DNA from 3 places in the Mycobacterium dioxanotrophicus genome. Region 3 is predicted to be linked to each of the others. Evidence: predicted binding sites of a transcription regulator. Region 3 holds the regulator's gene; each other region holds the start of a gene.

Region 1 (5,111 bases), 490 kb from region 3:
CAGGTCCCCCGCCCGTTCCAGCGCAGGACCCGACGTGAGACGCAGCGATGAGCCCAGCTCCGCGGCGATGATCATGGCCAACGACGTCTTGCCCAGGCCCGGCGGCCCGGACAGCAGGATGTGATCCGGTGTGCCGCCGCGGTTCTTGGCTCCTTCGAGCACCAGCTGCAACTGCTCCCGCACCCGCGGCTGACCGATGAACTCACCGAGCGAACGGGGTCGCAGGCTGGCGTCGATATCGCCTTCGCCTACGGTCAGCGCCGGCGTCACCTCGCGGTCGTCGGGCTCCTCGGCGTCGTCGAACCGACCCATGATTACTTCTTACCGAGCATCGACAGCGCCGATCGCAACGCGGTGGACGTGGTGGCCTCGGGATCGTTGGCCAACACCTTGTCGGTCGCGTCTTCGGCTTGCTTGGCCGGAAAACCAAGGCCGACAAGGGCTTCCACCACAGGACCGCGGACAGCGTGGCCGCCCACCCCGCCCGTGGCGCCGGCAGTCACCGCCCCTATCTTGTCGCGCAGCTCCAACACCATCCGCTCGGCGCCGCGTTTGCCGATACCCGGCACCCGCGTCAACGCGGTCACGTCGCCGTCGGCCAGAGCCTGACGCAGCGCCTGCGGGTCATATACCGCCAGCGTCGCGAGCGCGATCTTCGGACCGACGCCGGACACGCCGAGCAGCGTCAGGAAAAGGTCCCGCGCGTCCCCGTCGGCGAACCCGTAGAGCGTCATGGAGTCTTCGCGCACGATCATCGCGGTGATCAACCGGGCCTCGGTGCCCCGACGCAGGTTCGCCAAGGTGGTCGGGGTGGCCATCACCTTGTAGCCGACGCCCGCGGCTTCGATGACGGCGTGATCGAGAGCGATGTCGATGACCTCGCCGCGGACCGATGCGATCATGCCCGGGCCGCCTTGAGCCTCGCCTGATACTTGCGGCGCTGTTCGGCCGCGAGCGCTTCCGCGGCGGCCATCCGCGCCAGCATCGGCGCTCGCCAGCAATGACAGATCGCAAGCGCGAGCGCGTCAGCCGCATCGGCGGGAGTCGGTTTGGCTTGCAGTGCAAGGATTCTGGTGACCATCTCGGTGACCTGAGACTTGTCGGCCCGGCCGTTTCCGGTGACCGCGGCCTTCACCTCGGACGGTGTGTGAAAGTGCACGTCGATGTCCCGGCGCGCGGCCGCCAGCGCGATCACGCCGCCGGCCTGGGCGGTGCCCATCACCGTAGACACATTCTGCTGCGCGAAGACCCGCTCGATGGCGATCACATCGGGCCGGTGGGTGTCCATCCAGTACTCGACGGTGTCACTGATGGTGAGCAGCCGCTTCTGCAGCGGCGCGTCGGCCGGGGTGCGGACGACGTCCACATCCAAGGCGATGACCTGCCGGCCCTTCCCGTTCTCGATCACGGACAGCCCGCAACGCGTCAACCCGGGATCGACTCCCATCACCCGCACGCGAACCCTTTCGTCAGAACATCTGTTCGAGAGCCTAGCGTGGGCCACCGACCGGGTGCGGCAGGGACACGCTCAGAACCGGCGGGCTCATCCGGCCCGGGCGCGGCGTTGCATGCTGGTAGCGACCCGACCAAGGCTGGAGGAGACATCATGCACGTCGTGATCGCCGGTGGACACGGCAAGATCGCCCTGATCCTGGAACGACTGCTGACCGAGCGCGGGGATTCGGCGACCGGGCTGATTCGCAACCCGGCCCAAAGCGCCGACCTAGAGGCCGCAGGCGCCCGGGCTGTCGTGCTGGACCTGGAGCAGGCCTCGGTCGACGAGGTCACCGAGCAGGTACGAGGCGCCGACGCGGTGGTGTTCGCGGCAGGAGCCGGGCCGGGCAGCGGCGCGGCCCGCAAGGAGACCGTCGACCGCGATGCCGCGATCCTGCTGGCCGACGCTGCCGAGGCCGCGGGCGTCGCGCGGTACGTGATGATCTCAGCGCTGTCCGCCGATGACCGGACCCTCGACGACGGCTACGACGAGGTGTTCCGCGCCTATATGCGGGCCAAGGCGGACGCCGACGCGAACGTGCGGGCCCGCTCGCGGCTGCAGACCACGATCGTTCGGCCCGGCGGGCTCACCGACGAGGCAGGCAGCGGCGTCGTGCGGATCGCCGAATTCACCGGGCGCGGCACCATCCCACGTGCCGATGTGGCCGCGGTGTTGCGGGCTGTTCTCGACGCACCGCGGACGGCTGGTGAGACGTTCGAGGTGATCTCCGGCGAGACACCGATCGCCGCGGCGGTCGCCGCGATCGGTTAGGGCGGCGCCAGCGGGACGTCGAGTGGCCAGTTATGACCGGAATTTCCCACAATCCGCGCCATAACTGGCCACTCGCGACGAGCTTCTGAGGTTCTACGCAGCCGACGCGGCGGCCGGGCCGGCCTCCCCGGCCGCGATGGCCGCCTTGAGCTGCTCGATCCGGTCGCTGGTGGCGCTCCAGCCGCGCACGGCTTCCTCGACGACGATCTTGTGCCGGCGGCGCACCACGATGATCCACGGGGTGCCGAACAGTGACCGGGCCAGCACCCACAGCGGCAGCAGAAGCAACAGCAGCAGGAACTCGGCGGCGACCAGCAGCGCCAACAACACCACGGGAATCAACAGCACCAGGACGACGATGTTCAGCACGATGCTGATGACGTCGTCGCCGTCGGACAGGGACATGTCGCCGACGCCCCAGTCTTCGGGCATCTTTCGGCGTGGGCGCCATGGCAGCCACCGCCGGCGCACCGTCCACTTCACATTCTGGGGATCGCGAACCGCCCCCACTACCGGCTAATCCTCGTCGAGGGCTGCGGCAACATCGTCGGGGATGTCGATGTTGGTGTACACCTCTTGGACGTCGTCGCTATCTTCAAGCGCATCAACCAGCTTGAGCACCTTGCGTGCGCCGTCGAGATCGACCGGAACGGTGACCGAGGGCTGGAAGCTGGCCTCGGCCGAGTCGTAGTCGATACCGGCGTCCTGCAGCGCCGTGCGGACCGCGACCAGGTCGGAGGGTTCGGAGACGATCTCGAATGCGTCGCCGAGGTCGTTGACCTCCTCGGCGCCGGCTTCGAGCACAGCCAGCAGCACGTCGTCCTCGGTCAGGCCGTTCTTCTCCAGCGTCACCACACCCTTGCGGGAGAACAGGTAGGACACCGAACCGGGATCGGCCATGTTGCCGCCGTTGCGCGTCATCGCGACCCGCACCTCACCGGCGGCCCGGTTGCGGTTGTCGCTCAGGCACTCGATGAGCACTGCGACACCGTTGGGACCGTAACCCTCGTACATGATGGTCTGCCAGTCGGCGCCACCGGCTTCTTCACCGGCCCCACGCTTGCGGGCCCGCTCGATGTTGTCGTTGGGCACCGAGGTCTTCTTGGCCTTCTGGATGGCGTCGTACAGCGTGGGGTTACCGCCCGGGTCACCGCCGCCGGTGCGCGCAGCCACCTCGATGTTCTTGATCAACTTGGCGAATTCTTTACCACGGCGCGCGTCTTTGACGGCCTTCTGGTGCTTTGTGGTGGCCCACTTGGAATGGCCGCTCATGCAGGTACGCCCTCTTTCTGGTGAAACTCCGGCTGCCCATTCTACGTGGGCGGACGCCCGGGTCCGAGCGGACGGGCCGTTGTGCGTCGACGACGCACCCGACGCGAGCATGGCACCGTTGATCGCCACAGTGCCGCGCCGCTACTGCTTCTTCAGCGGGGCGCTCAGGTCGAAGACCGTGTCCGAACCCACCTTGGTCGAGGTGAAGTTCGCCTTGACCCAGTCGGTGATGTCGGTGTGCGAATTGTTGCCGAAGAAGCCTCCGCCGTGGTCCTTGGACTCCGGGAGGATGTAGTAGGTGATCTGCCGACCGGCGACATAGGCCTGGAACTGTTCCAGCGTCGGCACCGGATCGCTACCGGTGAAGCCACCGATCGCCATCACCGCCGTGTTGGTGGACAACTCGAGGTTCGCCGCCGCCGACGAACGGTTGATGGCCGCCGACCACTTGGTCGTGGTGCCCCGCAGCATCGAATCCACGCCGGGGTTGTCGGTGAACCAGCCGTGCCCGTGGCTGTCATCGGGATCAGCCGGTCCGACACTCGGGCCACCGCCGGTGTGCGGCTGACCCAGAGTTGCCACCGTGTACGCCGTCGTCCCGGCGAACCCGCCGATCAGTGCAGCGGCCAGTGCGGCGACCGCGACGCCGCGGCGAGCCGCACGCAACCCCCACAGCAGAGCCACCGTGGCCAGCACGGCCACCGCGAGGATCGCCCACCGCAGCGGCGGCAGCCAGGACGCGTTGCGGCCCAGGATCCAGAAGCTCCACACTCCGGTTCCCAGAAGCATTGCCGCCAAACCGATCTGCCCCAACCAGTCGGCGCGGCGGCGCCACATCTCATGGATGCCGATGGCGAACATGGCGGCGACGGCGGGGGCCAGCGACAGGCAGTAGTACGGATGCACATTGGTCTTCATGAAGCTCAGCACCAGCCCGTCGATCACCAGCCAGGTGCCGAACAGGATGGCTCCGGCTCGCACGATGTCGGTGCGCGGCGCCCGCCCACGGGAGACCAGCACCAGTACCACCGCCAGCAGCGCCGCGGGGATCAGCCAGCCGATCTCGAAACCGAACTCGCCGGTGAACAGCCGGGGCAGGCCCTGGACCTGGTTGCCCCAGCCACCGAAACCGCCGTGATGCTGGGCGGCTGCGGCGCCCGGGCCACTCGCCGGATCGGGCGTCGGGTGAGCGCCTGGCTTCATGCCGTAGTGGTTGTGGCCGAGCACGCGGCCGAACCCGTTGTAGCCCAGCACCAGGTTCATGAAGTTGTTGTCGGTCGAACCGGCGAGGTACGGCCGCGAGGACGCCGGCCAGAGCAGGGTGAGCAGCACGAACCAGCCCGACGACACGAGGAAGGCGACCAGCGAGCCCAGCAGGTGCAGCAGCCGTCGACGCATCGTGACGGGTGCGGCGACCAGGTAGACCAGCCCGATCGCCGGCATGACCATCAGACCCTCGAGCATCTTGGCCAGGAACGCGAATCCGAGCGCGACGCCGGCAAGCGCCATCCAGCGTGCGCCGGAGCCTCCGGCGCACTGCTGCAGCGCGCGCACCGAGCAATACGCAGCCGCC
Region 2 (5,111 bases), 840 kb from region 3:
TTAACAGTTGTCTAATCGTCGAGGTCAGGCAACACCCGTAGATGACCCCGGCGTCTGCCGTTCTGTTCGGGCCGACGCACGGCCGGTGCCATCACCGCACCGCCGGTTACCCCGGGGGTGGGATCGGAAAAACCGGCCGTCACCCCACCGCGCATCGCGGCGCCGTCGTGGCCCTCGCGTACCGCGTCGGCGAGCGCCACCAGATCGTCTTCATCGGGATGCGTCGGCAGCGGCCCGGCGTGGCGTACCAACTCCCAGCCGCGCGGTGCGGTGATCCGGCTGGCATGCCCTACGCACAGGTCCCACGAATGCGGTTCGGAGACCGTGGCGAGCGGTCCGACGACGGCTGTCGAGTCGGAGTAGACGAAGGTCAGCGTCGCCACGGCATAATGCGGGCACCCGGGCCGGCAGCAGCGACGGGGAACATTCACGCACCAGAGATTATCTTGGACGGTCGCTGGACGCGTTCGGACACGCGCAGCCGCCGAGCGGCCGATCTCGAACCGTTACGATCTCCTGCGTGGCTCAGCGGAACCTTTGGCGATCGCGTCGCGGTCGCGATGTCCGCGGGCCGCTGCTTCCCCGATCCGTTCCCGGCTGGCGCAGCCGCGCCGAACGGTTCGACATGGCAGTGCTGGAGGCCTATGAGCCGATCGAGCGGCGGTGGGCTTCTCGGGTCAGTGTGCTCGACGTCGCTGTCGACGAGATACCCCGGATGTCACCGCGGGATCCCGAGACGGTGCAGTGGCCACCGGAAGTCATCGCGGATGGTCCGATCGCGTTGGCCCGGTTGATACCGGCGGGGGTAGATGTCCGGGGAAATACCACCCGGGCCCGAATTGTGTTGTTTCGCAAGCCGATCGAGCGTCGGGCGAAGAGTGCCGACGACCTCGCGGAGCTGTTGCATGAAATCCTGGTGGCTCAGGTGGCCACCTATCTGGGGGTAGAACCGTCGGTCATCGATCCGACGATCGATGACGACTGAGTGTCGCCGGCGGTAGCAGAGCAACCGCACCGGACCCTCACGCGAAGCGCCTCAGAACGCCACGAGCGCTTCGCAAAGCGGCTCAGAGTGCATTCTGAAGCGCTTCGCGCAGAGCTTCAGATAATGCCGCGCTTGAGCCGACGACGCTCACGCTCCGACAGCCCGCCCCAGATCCCGAAGCGTTCGTCATGCGCCAGCGCATAATCGAGGCACGCATCCTTGACTTCGCAGCCCTGGCAGATGCGTTTGGCCTCACGGGTAGACCCGCCCTTTTCCGGGAAGAATGCCTCAGGATCGGTCTGCGCGCACAATGCGCGTTCCTGCCATTGGTCATCTTCAGTTGCCGGATCAACATCAATTTGATCGGGAACCAAACTCAGTTGAGGACGTCCGGTCGCCCCCATCGGTGTCGGCCCGGTGTTGATGTGCGGTGCGTTGTCTACCGAGCCGAGCAGCCGGTTGTCAAACCGGACAACACGATCGAAATCGCCGCTCTCATAAGACATCTCCCCCGCCTCCTCACTCGGTCTCGTAGATCCACAGTGGAGCCCCACTATTGTGATATAGGCCATTTCATTCGAACATTTGATCGAATCTCGGTTTGCAACACCGGAATCAGTCGCTAACCGGGAAATGACACTGCTGTGATTACACACGTGTTAGCTGCCAGGGTCAAGCGGATCGGCGGGAATTCATACCATCCCGTGATATCAATTCGGCGCGTCGCAACATCGGCGTGTCCTGGTCGTGACGACGTCGTTTCCATGCGAGACCCCTGTGCGCCTAATGTCGACCGTTGTGAAGATCACCGTTTTGGTCGGCGGCGTCGGCGGCGCTCGGTTTTTGCTGGGCGTCCAGAAACTGTTGCGACTCGGCGCCTTTGCCGACGGCTCTGGCAACCAGACACAGGAGCATGAACTCACCGCGATCGTCAATGTGGGCGACGACGCGTGGATGTATGGCGTGCGGATCTGCCCCGACCTCGACACGTGTATGTACACGCTCGGAGGCGGCATCGACCCCGAGCGCGGCTGGGGGCATCGTAACGAAACCTGGCACGCCAAGGAGGAACTCGCCGCTTATGGCGTGCAGCCCGACTGGTTCGGCCTGGGCGACCGCGACCTCGCCACCCACTTGGTCCGCAGCCAGATGCTGCGGGCCGGCTACCCGTTGTCGCAGGTCACAGAGGCGTTGTGCAAGCGTTGGGCACCCGGTGCTCGACTGCTGCCCGCCAGCGACGACCGCTGCGAGACGCATGTGGTGATCACCGACCCGGGCCCCGGCGAACACGAGGGCGAGCGGCGCGCGATCCACTTCCAGGAGTGGTGGGTGCGCTACCGCGCTCAGGTGCCCTCACACAGCTTCGCGTACGTCGGCGCCGAACAAGCTACCGCCGCACCGGGTGTCGCCGAGGCCATCGCCGAGGCCGACGCGGTGTTGCTGGCACCGTCGAACCCCGTCGTGAGCATCGGATCGATCCTGCAGATCGGCGGCATCCGCGGCGCACTTCGCTCCACCGCGGCGCCGGTCATCGGCTACTCTCCCATCGTGGCGGGAAAACCGTTGCGTGGCATGGCAGATGAGTGCCTGTCGATCATCGGGGTGGAGTCCACCTCCGAAGCCGTCGGTCGCCATTTCGGGGCCCGATCGGCCACCGGCCTGCTGGACGGCTGGTTGGTGGACACCGGTGACCACGCCGACATCGAGGGCGTCGCTGTGCGCGCAGTGCCGCTGTTGATGACCGATCCTGCGACCACCGCCGAAATGGTGCGTGCCGGCCTCGATCTCGCGGGGGTTCGGCTGTGAGGACCGAGCACGGTTCTGCCGACCGGGTGGAGATCCTGCCGGTGCCGGGCCTGCCCGAGTTCCGGCCCGGGGACGACCTGGTGGGTGCACTCGCCACCGCGGCACCCTGGTTGCGGGACGGCGACGTGCTGGTGGTCACCAGCAAGGTCGTGTCCAAGTGCGAGGGCCGCATCGTCGACGCGCCTGCCGATCCCGATGAGCGGGATACCCTGCGGCGCAAGTTGATCGACAGCGAGGCGGTGCGGGTGCTGGCCCGCAAGGGCCGGACCTTGATCACCGAGAACGCCATCGGGCTGGTCCAGGCCGCCGCCGGGGTCGACGGTTCCAACGTCGGGTCCACCGAGCTGGCCCTGCTGCCCGTCGACCCGGACGGTAGCGCCGCGGCACTGCGCGACGGCCTACGTGACCGACTCGGCGTCACCGTGGCAGTGGTGATCACCGACACCATGGGCCGCGCCTGGCGCAACGGCCAGACCGATTTCGCCATCGGCGCATCGGGATTGACGGTGCTGCACGGTTACGCCGGGGCGATGGACCGGCACGGCAACGAACTCGTCGTCACCGAGGTGGCGGTGGCCGACGAAATCGCGGCCGCCGCCGATCTGGTGAAGGGCAAGCTGACCGCGATCCCGGTGGCCGTGGTTCGTGGGCTGGGACTGCCCGATGACGGATCCACCGCGCGCACCCTGCTGCGCTCCGGCGAGGACGATCTGTTCTGGCTGGGCACTGCCGAGTCGATCGACTTGGGACGCAAGCAGGCTCAACTGCTGCGCCGATCGGTGCGCCGGTTCTCGACCGAACCCGTGCCCGCCGAACTCATCGAAGCCGCAGTCGGCGAGGCGCTGACCGCGCCGGCCCCACACCACACCCGCCCGGTCCGGTTCGTCTGGGTCCGCGACCGGGACACGCGCGCGCGGCTGCTCGATCGGATGAAAGACCAGTGGCGTGCTGACCTCACCGGCGACGGCAGGTCCGCCGAATCCGTCGAACGCCGCGTCGCCCGCGGCGACATCCTCTACGCCGCACCGGAACTGGTGATCCCCTTCATGGTGCCCGACGGTGCGCACAGCTACCCCGACGCCGCTCGCACCGCGGCAGAGCACACCATGTTCACCGTGGCCGTAGGCGCCGCCGTACAGGCTCTGCTGGTCGCGCTGGCCGTGCGCGACGTGGGTAGCTGCTGGATCGGTTCGACGATCTTCGCCGCCGATCTGGTGCGTACCGAGCTGGACCTGCCGTCCGACTGGGAGCCGTTGGGCGCCATCGCGATCGGCTATCCCGAGGAGCCGCAGCCGCCCCGTGACCCGGTGGCGACCACCGACCTGCTGATATTGCGATGAGCGCTTGCGCGAAGAAAGATGGCTTGAGTTGAGTCTGCATACTTCCGTCGTCGGGATTCTCACAGCTTGGCAGACAACCGATCCCGCGCAGGACACGTTGCGGCACGCGGTGCTGGCGTTTCTGGCGGCCCGGCCCGACGCCTGCCAACGGGCTTGTGTCCCAGGCCATATCACCGCGTCGGCCCTGGTGCTCGACCACACCGGCACCCACACCCTGCTCACCCTGCATCCGCGCTTCGGCCGGTGGCTGCAACTCGGCGGGCACTGCGAGGACACCGATCCCGACATCCGCTCGGCCGCACTGCGCGAGGCCACCGAGGAATCGGGTATCGCCGGGCTCACCATCGACCCGGAACTTGCTGCGCTGCATGTCCATCCGGTGACCTGCTCGCTGGGAGTCCCGACACGGCACCTCGATCTGCAATTCGTGGTGCGGGCCCCGGCCGACGCCGAGATCATCCGCAGCGACGAGTCGCTGGATCTGCAGTGGTGGCCGCTGGACGGGTTACCGGCAGGCACCGACTTCGGCTTGCGCCAACTCGCCGAAACTACGGTTTCTGTTGCGGTTTCCGCCGATTCGCGCCAAGAAGCGTAGTCTCGGCGAGGCCTGACGCCTCAGACGTCGGTGGAGAAGCGCAGGCCGCCGTCGGGAATCGACACCCCGGGCCAGACCCGGGCCCCGCGCAGCAGTTCGCAACGGGCACCGATGTCGGCCCCGTCGCCGATGACGCCGTCGCGGATCAGGGCCCGCGGCCCGATGCGGGCGCCGAAGCCGATGATCGAGCGTTCGATCACCGCACCGGCCTCGACCCGCACGCCGTCGAAGATCACTGCGCCGTCGAGGCGCGCGCCGGCACCGATCTCGGCCCCGCGGCCCACCACCGTGCCGCCGATCAGCAGCGCGCCCGGCGCCACCCCGGCACCGTCGTGCACGAGTGACTCGCCGCGCTGGCCGTGCAGCGCCGGCGACGGGGCGATGC
Region 3 (5,111 bases):
ACCATGCTGGACCGCTGTTATCTGACCGAATCCGTTCCCGTGCAACTCATCTGGGGCGCTTCGGACTCGGTGATCCCGGTCAGTCACGCACTCATGGCACACGCGGCAATGCCCGGTTCCCAGCTCGAGATCTTCGAGGGGTCCGGGCATTTTCCGTTCCACGACGACCCCGACCGCTTCGTCGAGGTCGTCGAACGGTTCATCGACTCCACCGAGCCTGCCGTCTACGACCAGGAACTGCTGCGAAATCTGCTGCGCTCAGGAATCAGCGAGGCCACGATCTCCGGGCCGCTGGACACCCAGGTCGCGGTGCTCGATGCGATGGGTGCCGACGAACGCAGCGCGACGTAGCCCCGGCCCGGGGATCAGCCCATCGGTGATCGCTGCCACGTAGCATCGGCTTATGGCCATTGATGTGACCGTCCTGCGCGTGTTCACCGATTCCGACGGCAAGTTCGGCAACCCGCTGGGCGTGGTCGACAACAGCACCGTGGATCCGGCCGACCGGCAGCGCATCGCCACCGAATTAGGTTACAGCGAAACCATTTTCATCGACGTACCACCGCCGGGCGGCACGTCGGCGCAGGCCAGGATCTACACGCCGGCGGCGGAGATGGCATTTGCCGGCCACCCCACCGTCGGCGCATCGTGGTGGCTGCGCGAAACCGGGAAGCCGGTCAAGACCCTGCACGTGCCGGCAGGCATTGTGCAGGTCGAATACGACGGTGACCTGGCTGCGGTGAGCGCGCGCTCCGAATGGGCGCCCGAGTTCGCCATCCACGACCTGTCGTCGACCGACGAACTCATGGCCGCCCAACCCGACGACTTCTCCGACGACGTCGAGAACTACCTGTGGACGTGGATCGACCAGGATCAGGGCATCATGCGGTCACGGATGTTCGCTCCGCACCTGGGTATTCCCGAGGACGAGGCCACCGGCGCAGCGGCCGTCCGGATGACCGACTATCTCAGCCGGGATCTGAAAATCATCCAGGGCAAAGGGTCGGTGATTCACACGCGCTGGAGCCCTGAGGGTTGGGTTCGGGTGGCGGGCCGGGTGGTCAACGACGGCAGCACGCAACTGGACTAGCTGTACTGACCACCGACGTTAGGTACGGCGTGGCGTAGTGACATGACGAAGACCTCCGAGTGAAGTGCGAGCTGTCGAGGAACGCACCAACTCACTCCGGAGGTCTTCATGTCCCACCGTAATGCCCCGTTGTCAGAAACCGGACGTCTGCGCCTAGCTCGGTGCATTGTTGAGGACGGTTGGCCGCTGCGGCGGGCTGCCGAGCGGTTCCAGGTCTCGGTGAGCACCGCAGCTCGCTGGGCCGGGCGGTACCGCGAACTCGGTGATGCCGGCATGGCTGATCGCAGCTCACGGCCTCACCACAGCCCCAAGAGAACACCCACCCGAACTGAGCGGCGCATCATCAAAGTCCGGGTCATCCGGCGTTGGGGCCTGCGCGTATCGGTTATCTGCTGAGGTTGCATCCCTCGACGGTGCACCGCGTGCTGACCCGGTACGGCCTGGCCAAACTGCGCTGGCTCGACCGCCCGACCGGGCGGGTCATCCGCCGGATGGAATCCGCGGCCTGCGGCGATCTCGTGCATGTCGATGTCAAGAAGCTGGGCAAGATCCCGGACGGAGGCGGCTGGCGGATGTTGGGAAAACCTATCGGTGGCCGCAACAGGCAGGCCGACAAGAGTTCAGGGCAGACCAGCAAGTACGGCAATCCGGTGCGGGGGTATCACTTCTTGCACACCGCCATCGATGCGCACTCACGGCTGGCCTACTCCGAACTACTGGCAGACGAACGCAAAGAGACGGCCGCAGCGTTCTGGCTGCGGGCCAACGCCTGGTTCAATCATTGCGGCTTTACGGTGCGGAAAGTGTTGACCGACAACGGGTCCTGCTATCGGTCGCACAAATTTCGCGATGCCCTGGGTGACATCGAGCACCGGCGCACCCGCCCCTACCGGCCACAAACCAATGGCAAAGTGGAACGTTTCCACCGCACCCTGGCCGACGAATGGGCCTACGCCCGGCTCTACACCAGCGACACCGACCGCTGCGCCGAGTACCCGCGATGGCTACACAACTACAATCACCACCGCGGCCACACAGCACTCAAGGGTCAACCACCTGCCAGCCGCGTGCCTAACCTCTCAGGTCAGTACAACTAGCGACCCGGTCAGCCAGACCGATGGGCGCGCAGCGCCTCGATCTCCCGCTCGAAATCATCGGCCGACGTGAACGACCGGTACACCGAGGCGAACCGCAGATAGGCGACCTCGTCGAGTTCGCGCAACGGCCCGAGGATTGCCAGGCCCACCTCATGGCTGGGGATCTCCGGTGTGCCGAGGCCCCGCACCGCATCCTCGACCTTCTGTGCCAGCAGGTTCAGCGCGTCGTCGTCGACCTGCCTGCCCTGGCAGGCGCGCCGCACGCCCCGCACGACCTTCTCCCGGCTGAACGGCTCCGTGACGCCACTGCGTTTGACGACCGCCAGCACGGCAGTCTCTACCGTGGTGAATCGGCGGCCGCATTCGGGGCACGAACGCCGACGCCGAATGGCCTGCCCCTCGTCGGTTTCTCGCGAATCGACCACCCGCGAATCGGGATGACGGCAGAAGGGACAGTGCATCACCGCTCCTTCGTCATTCCGCCAGACCACAAGTTCGAGCGCCCTTGAGCCTACCTGCGCCGCCGGCGGTACTGCCCACGCCGGGTCCAATGGCACGTACTTCGCCGGACATCCGGCGAGTGCCGTTGCACACCAAGCCGTTTCGCCGCTCATGGCACGGTCAGCCGACAGGTGCGATCAGCGTCTGACCCGCATCCACGGCGACGGACTTGAGCTGGTTCAGATCGCGGATCTGCTGCACGACCTCGGCGACCGGTGCATCGGGAGCCACCCGCCGGGCCACCTGCTGCAGGGACTCACCGCTGCGCACCTGCACGACGGCCAACTCGTCGGGTGTCGGTGCGGCGGTCCCGACCACACCGCCCATCTGCGCCACCAGGCCCAGCCATACGGTGATCCCGGCGGCCACCAGCGCCAACAGGACTGTGGTCACGGGCGTGATGGGCTTGCGGCGATGCGACGCCCGTGACATCAGCACCCCGGTACCCCGGTACCGCAGGGCCGCCCCACCAGGACGCATCGGAGCTGGCCGGCCCACCGACCGAGGCCTGCGAACGGGACGGGCATCACGCTGGGGCAGCGGAGCGGGCCGGCTCGCCAACACAGCTGCGCGGGTCTCGGCGGGAATGTGGAGGATGGCCATCTGACTGCCTTTCAAGTCCGGGCGTTCGCTTCTGTGTTCGAATATAATCGATCAGGTGTTCGAACGATAGAACGTGTGATCGAACTGTTGCCAAAAGATAGACCGGGGTACCGACAAGTTCGGTTGAGGCGATTGACATCCGCACCCCGGCCCGGCCCTGGGGTCGCCCGGGGACGACACGCCTCGAACACATGTTTGATCATTGCGCGTACAGCGACTAGATTCGGCGCCATGAGCGACGAGAGCACCGACACTTCTGCTCCTCACGTGCGCGGCGACACCCCGGCCGACACCGACGGCACCAGTCGGCGCCGCAGTCCCGACAGCAGCCTCACCGAACGGCAGCGGACCATCCTCGAGGTGATCCGGGCGTCGGTCACCAGTCGCGGCTACCCGCCGAGCATCCGTGAGATCGGCGACGCGGTCGGCCTGACCTCGACGTCGTCGGTCGCGCATCAATTGCGCACGCTCGAGCGCAAGGGCTACCTACGGCGTGACCCCAACCGGCCGCGTGCGGTCGATGTGCGGGCAGCCGACGATCCCGTGGTGACGCCGGTGGTGACCACCGACGTGGCCGGGTCCGATGCGCTGCCCGAGCCCACTTTCGTCCCTGTGCTCGGTCGTATCGCCGCGGGCGGCCCGATCCTCGCCGAGCAGGCGGTCGAGGATGTCTTCCCGCTGCCGCGCGAGCTTGTGGGCGAAGGCTCGCTGTTCTTGCTCAAGGTGGTCGGCGACTCCATGGTCGATGCCGCGATCTGCGACGGCGACTGGGTGGTCGTGCGGCAGCAGAACGTCGCCGACAACGGCGACATCGTGGCGGCGATGATCGACGGCGAAGCGACGGTCAAGACGTTCAAGCGGACCCGCGGCCAGGTATGGCTCATGCCGCACAATCCGGCCTACGACCCGATCCCCGGCAACGACGCCGCCGTGCTCGGCAAGGTCGTCACCGTCATCCGCAAGATCTAGACCCCGTTCGAGGCGCGTCTCACTCGGCCCGGACGAATCCATTCGTCCGGGCGAACTCCTCGCTGGCGAACCAGATCTCGGCAACCGCATCGTCGTATTGACGACTGTCGGGTGACCAGTACATGCCCGACTTGGTGTCCGCCTTGATGGGGTAACCCTGCGGTGCCCGCTGAGGATCGTCCAGCGGCAGGTGCAGCGCCGTGGCGCTGGCCACCGGCTCGTCCAGTTCGATCGCCGCGTGCCGCCCACTGTGGGTCTCTGCGTCAGGATCGATCCGCGGTATCAGCGTCGGGATGGGCGTCGGCGCGGTGTCGACGTTGTCGGAGTCGAAGTCGGGATCCACCGGCGTCGCGGTGTGCTCGCGCGGCTCCTCGGCGACGTCGGCGGCGGCATCGGCGGCATCGGTGTCGTCCTGCTCGTCGAGGTCGTCCTCGTCATCGTCGTGGCCGCTGAGCAGCTCGACGGCCTCTTCCGGCGGTTCGTCATCATCGACGTCACCGATGGGGTCCACCCCGCCGGGGGAAGCCCACTGGCTCACGGGCATCGCGATGTCGGTCGGGTCGTCGTACGGCGAGGCTGCCGGGGTGTATGCCGCGGCCGGCGTTGCGGACTCGTAAGACCCTGCGAACCGCGCCGTGCCCGCCTCGGCTGCCCCGTACCCGGCCGGTTCGAACGGATTCGACTCGTCGACATGCTGCGTCGGTGCCTGGGCCTCGTCGTAGTCGTGCGCCTGATAGCGGCCCTGCTGGTAACCGACCTGGTCGTAGTGGCCTTCATCGTGCGGCGCGTCGTCATCGTCGTGCCCGTCGTCATAGCGGGCATCGTCGTAGTCGGAGCCGTAGTGGTCGTCG

What was found. The regulator LexA, encoded in region 3, represses DNA repair genes until DNA is damaged. The targets are predictions, from matches to a motif close to CGAACANNTGTTCG.
Region 1: a site for LexA is predicted at 1,472-1,485, ahead of ruvC (crossover junction endodeoxyribonuclease RuvC). Genes of this name have one in related genera too.
Region 2: a site for LexA is predicted at 1,564-1,577, ahead of cofD (2-phospho-L-lactate transferase). Genes of this name have one in related genera too.

The regions. Positions count from the first base shown of each region.
Region 1 covers NZ_CP020809.1:4,039,319-4,044,429, forward strand. The annotation lists gene ruvB (Holliday junction branch migration DNA helicase RuvB) at 1-312, opposite strand, end outside; gene ruvA (Holliday junction branch migration protein RuvA) at 315-902, opposite strand; gene ruvC (crossover junction endodeoxyribonuclease RuvC) at 899-1,456, opposite strand; gene BTO20_RS19390 (NAD(P)H-binding protein) at 1,607-2,266, shown strand; gene BTO20_RS19395 (hypothetical protein) at 2,360-2,698, opposite strand; gene BTO20_RS19400 (YebC/PmpR family DNA-binding transcriptional regulator) at 2,783-3,538, opposite strand; gene BTO20_RS19405 (ArnT family glycosyltransferase) at 3,680-5,111, opposite strand, start outside.
Region 2 covers NZ_CP020809.1:5,367,492-5,372,602, forward strand. The annotation lists gene BTO20_RS26115 (DUF3499 domain-containing protein) at 12-431, opposite strand; gene BTO20_RS26120 (metallopeptidase family protein) at 521-985, shown strand; gene BTO20_RS26125 (WhiB family transcriptional regulator) at 1,102-1,491, opposite strand; gene cofD (2-phospho-L-lactate transferase) at 1,784-2,791, shown strand; gene BTO20_RS26135 (coenzyme F420-0:L-glutamate ligase) at 2,788-4,131, shown strand; gene BTO20_RS26140 (NUDIX hydrolase) at 4,160-4,726, shown strand; gene manB (mannose-1-phosphate guanylyltransferase) at 4,747-5,111, opposite strand, start outside.
Region 3 covers NZ_CP020809.1:4,525,468-4,530,578, forward strand. The annotation lists gene BTO20_RS22020 (alpha/beta fold hydrolase) at 1-351, shown strand, start outside; gene BTO20_RS22025 (PhzF family phenazine biosynthesis protein) at 404-1,090, shown strand; partial or broken gene BTO20_RS22030 (IS481 family transposase) at 1,199-2,187, shown strand; gene nrdR (transcriptional regulator NrdR) at 2,196-2,648, opposite strand; gene BTO20_RS22040 (LysM peptidoglycan-binding domain-containing protein) at 2,809-3,291, opposite strand; gene lexA (transcriptional repressor LexA) at 3,523-4,260, shown strand; partial or broken gene BTO20_RS22050 (LGFP repeat-containing protein) at 4,280-5,111, opposite strand, start outside.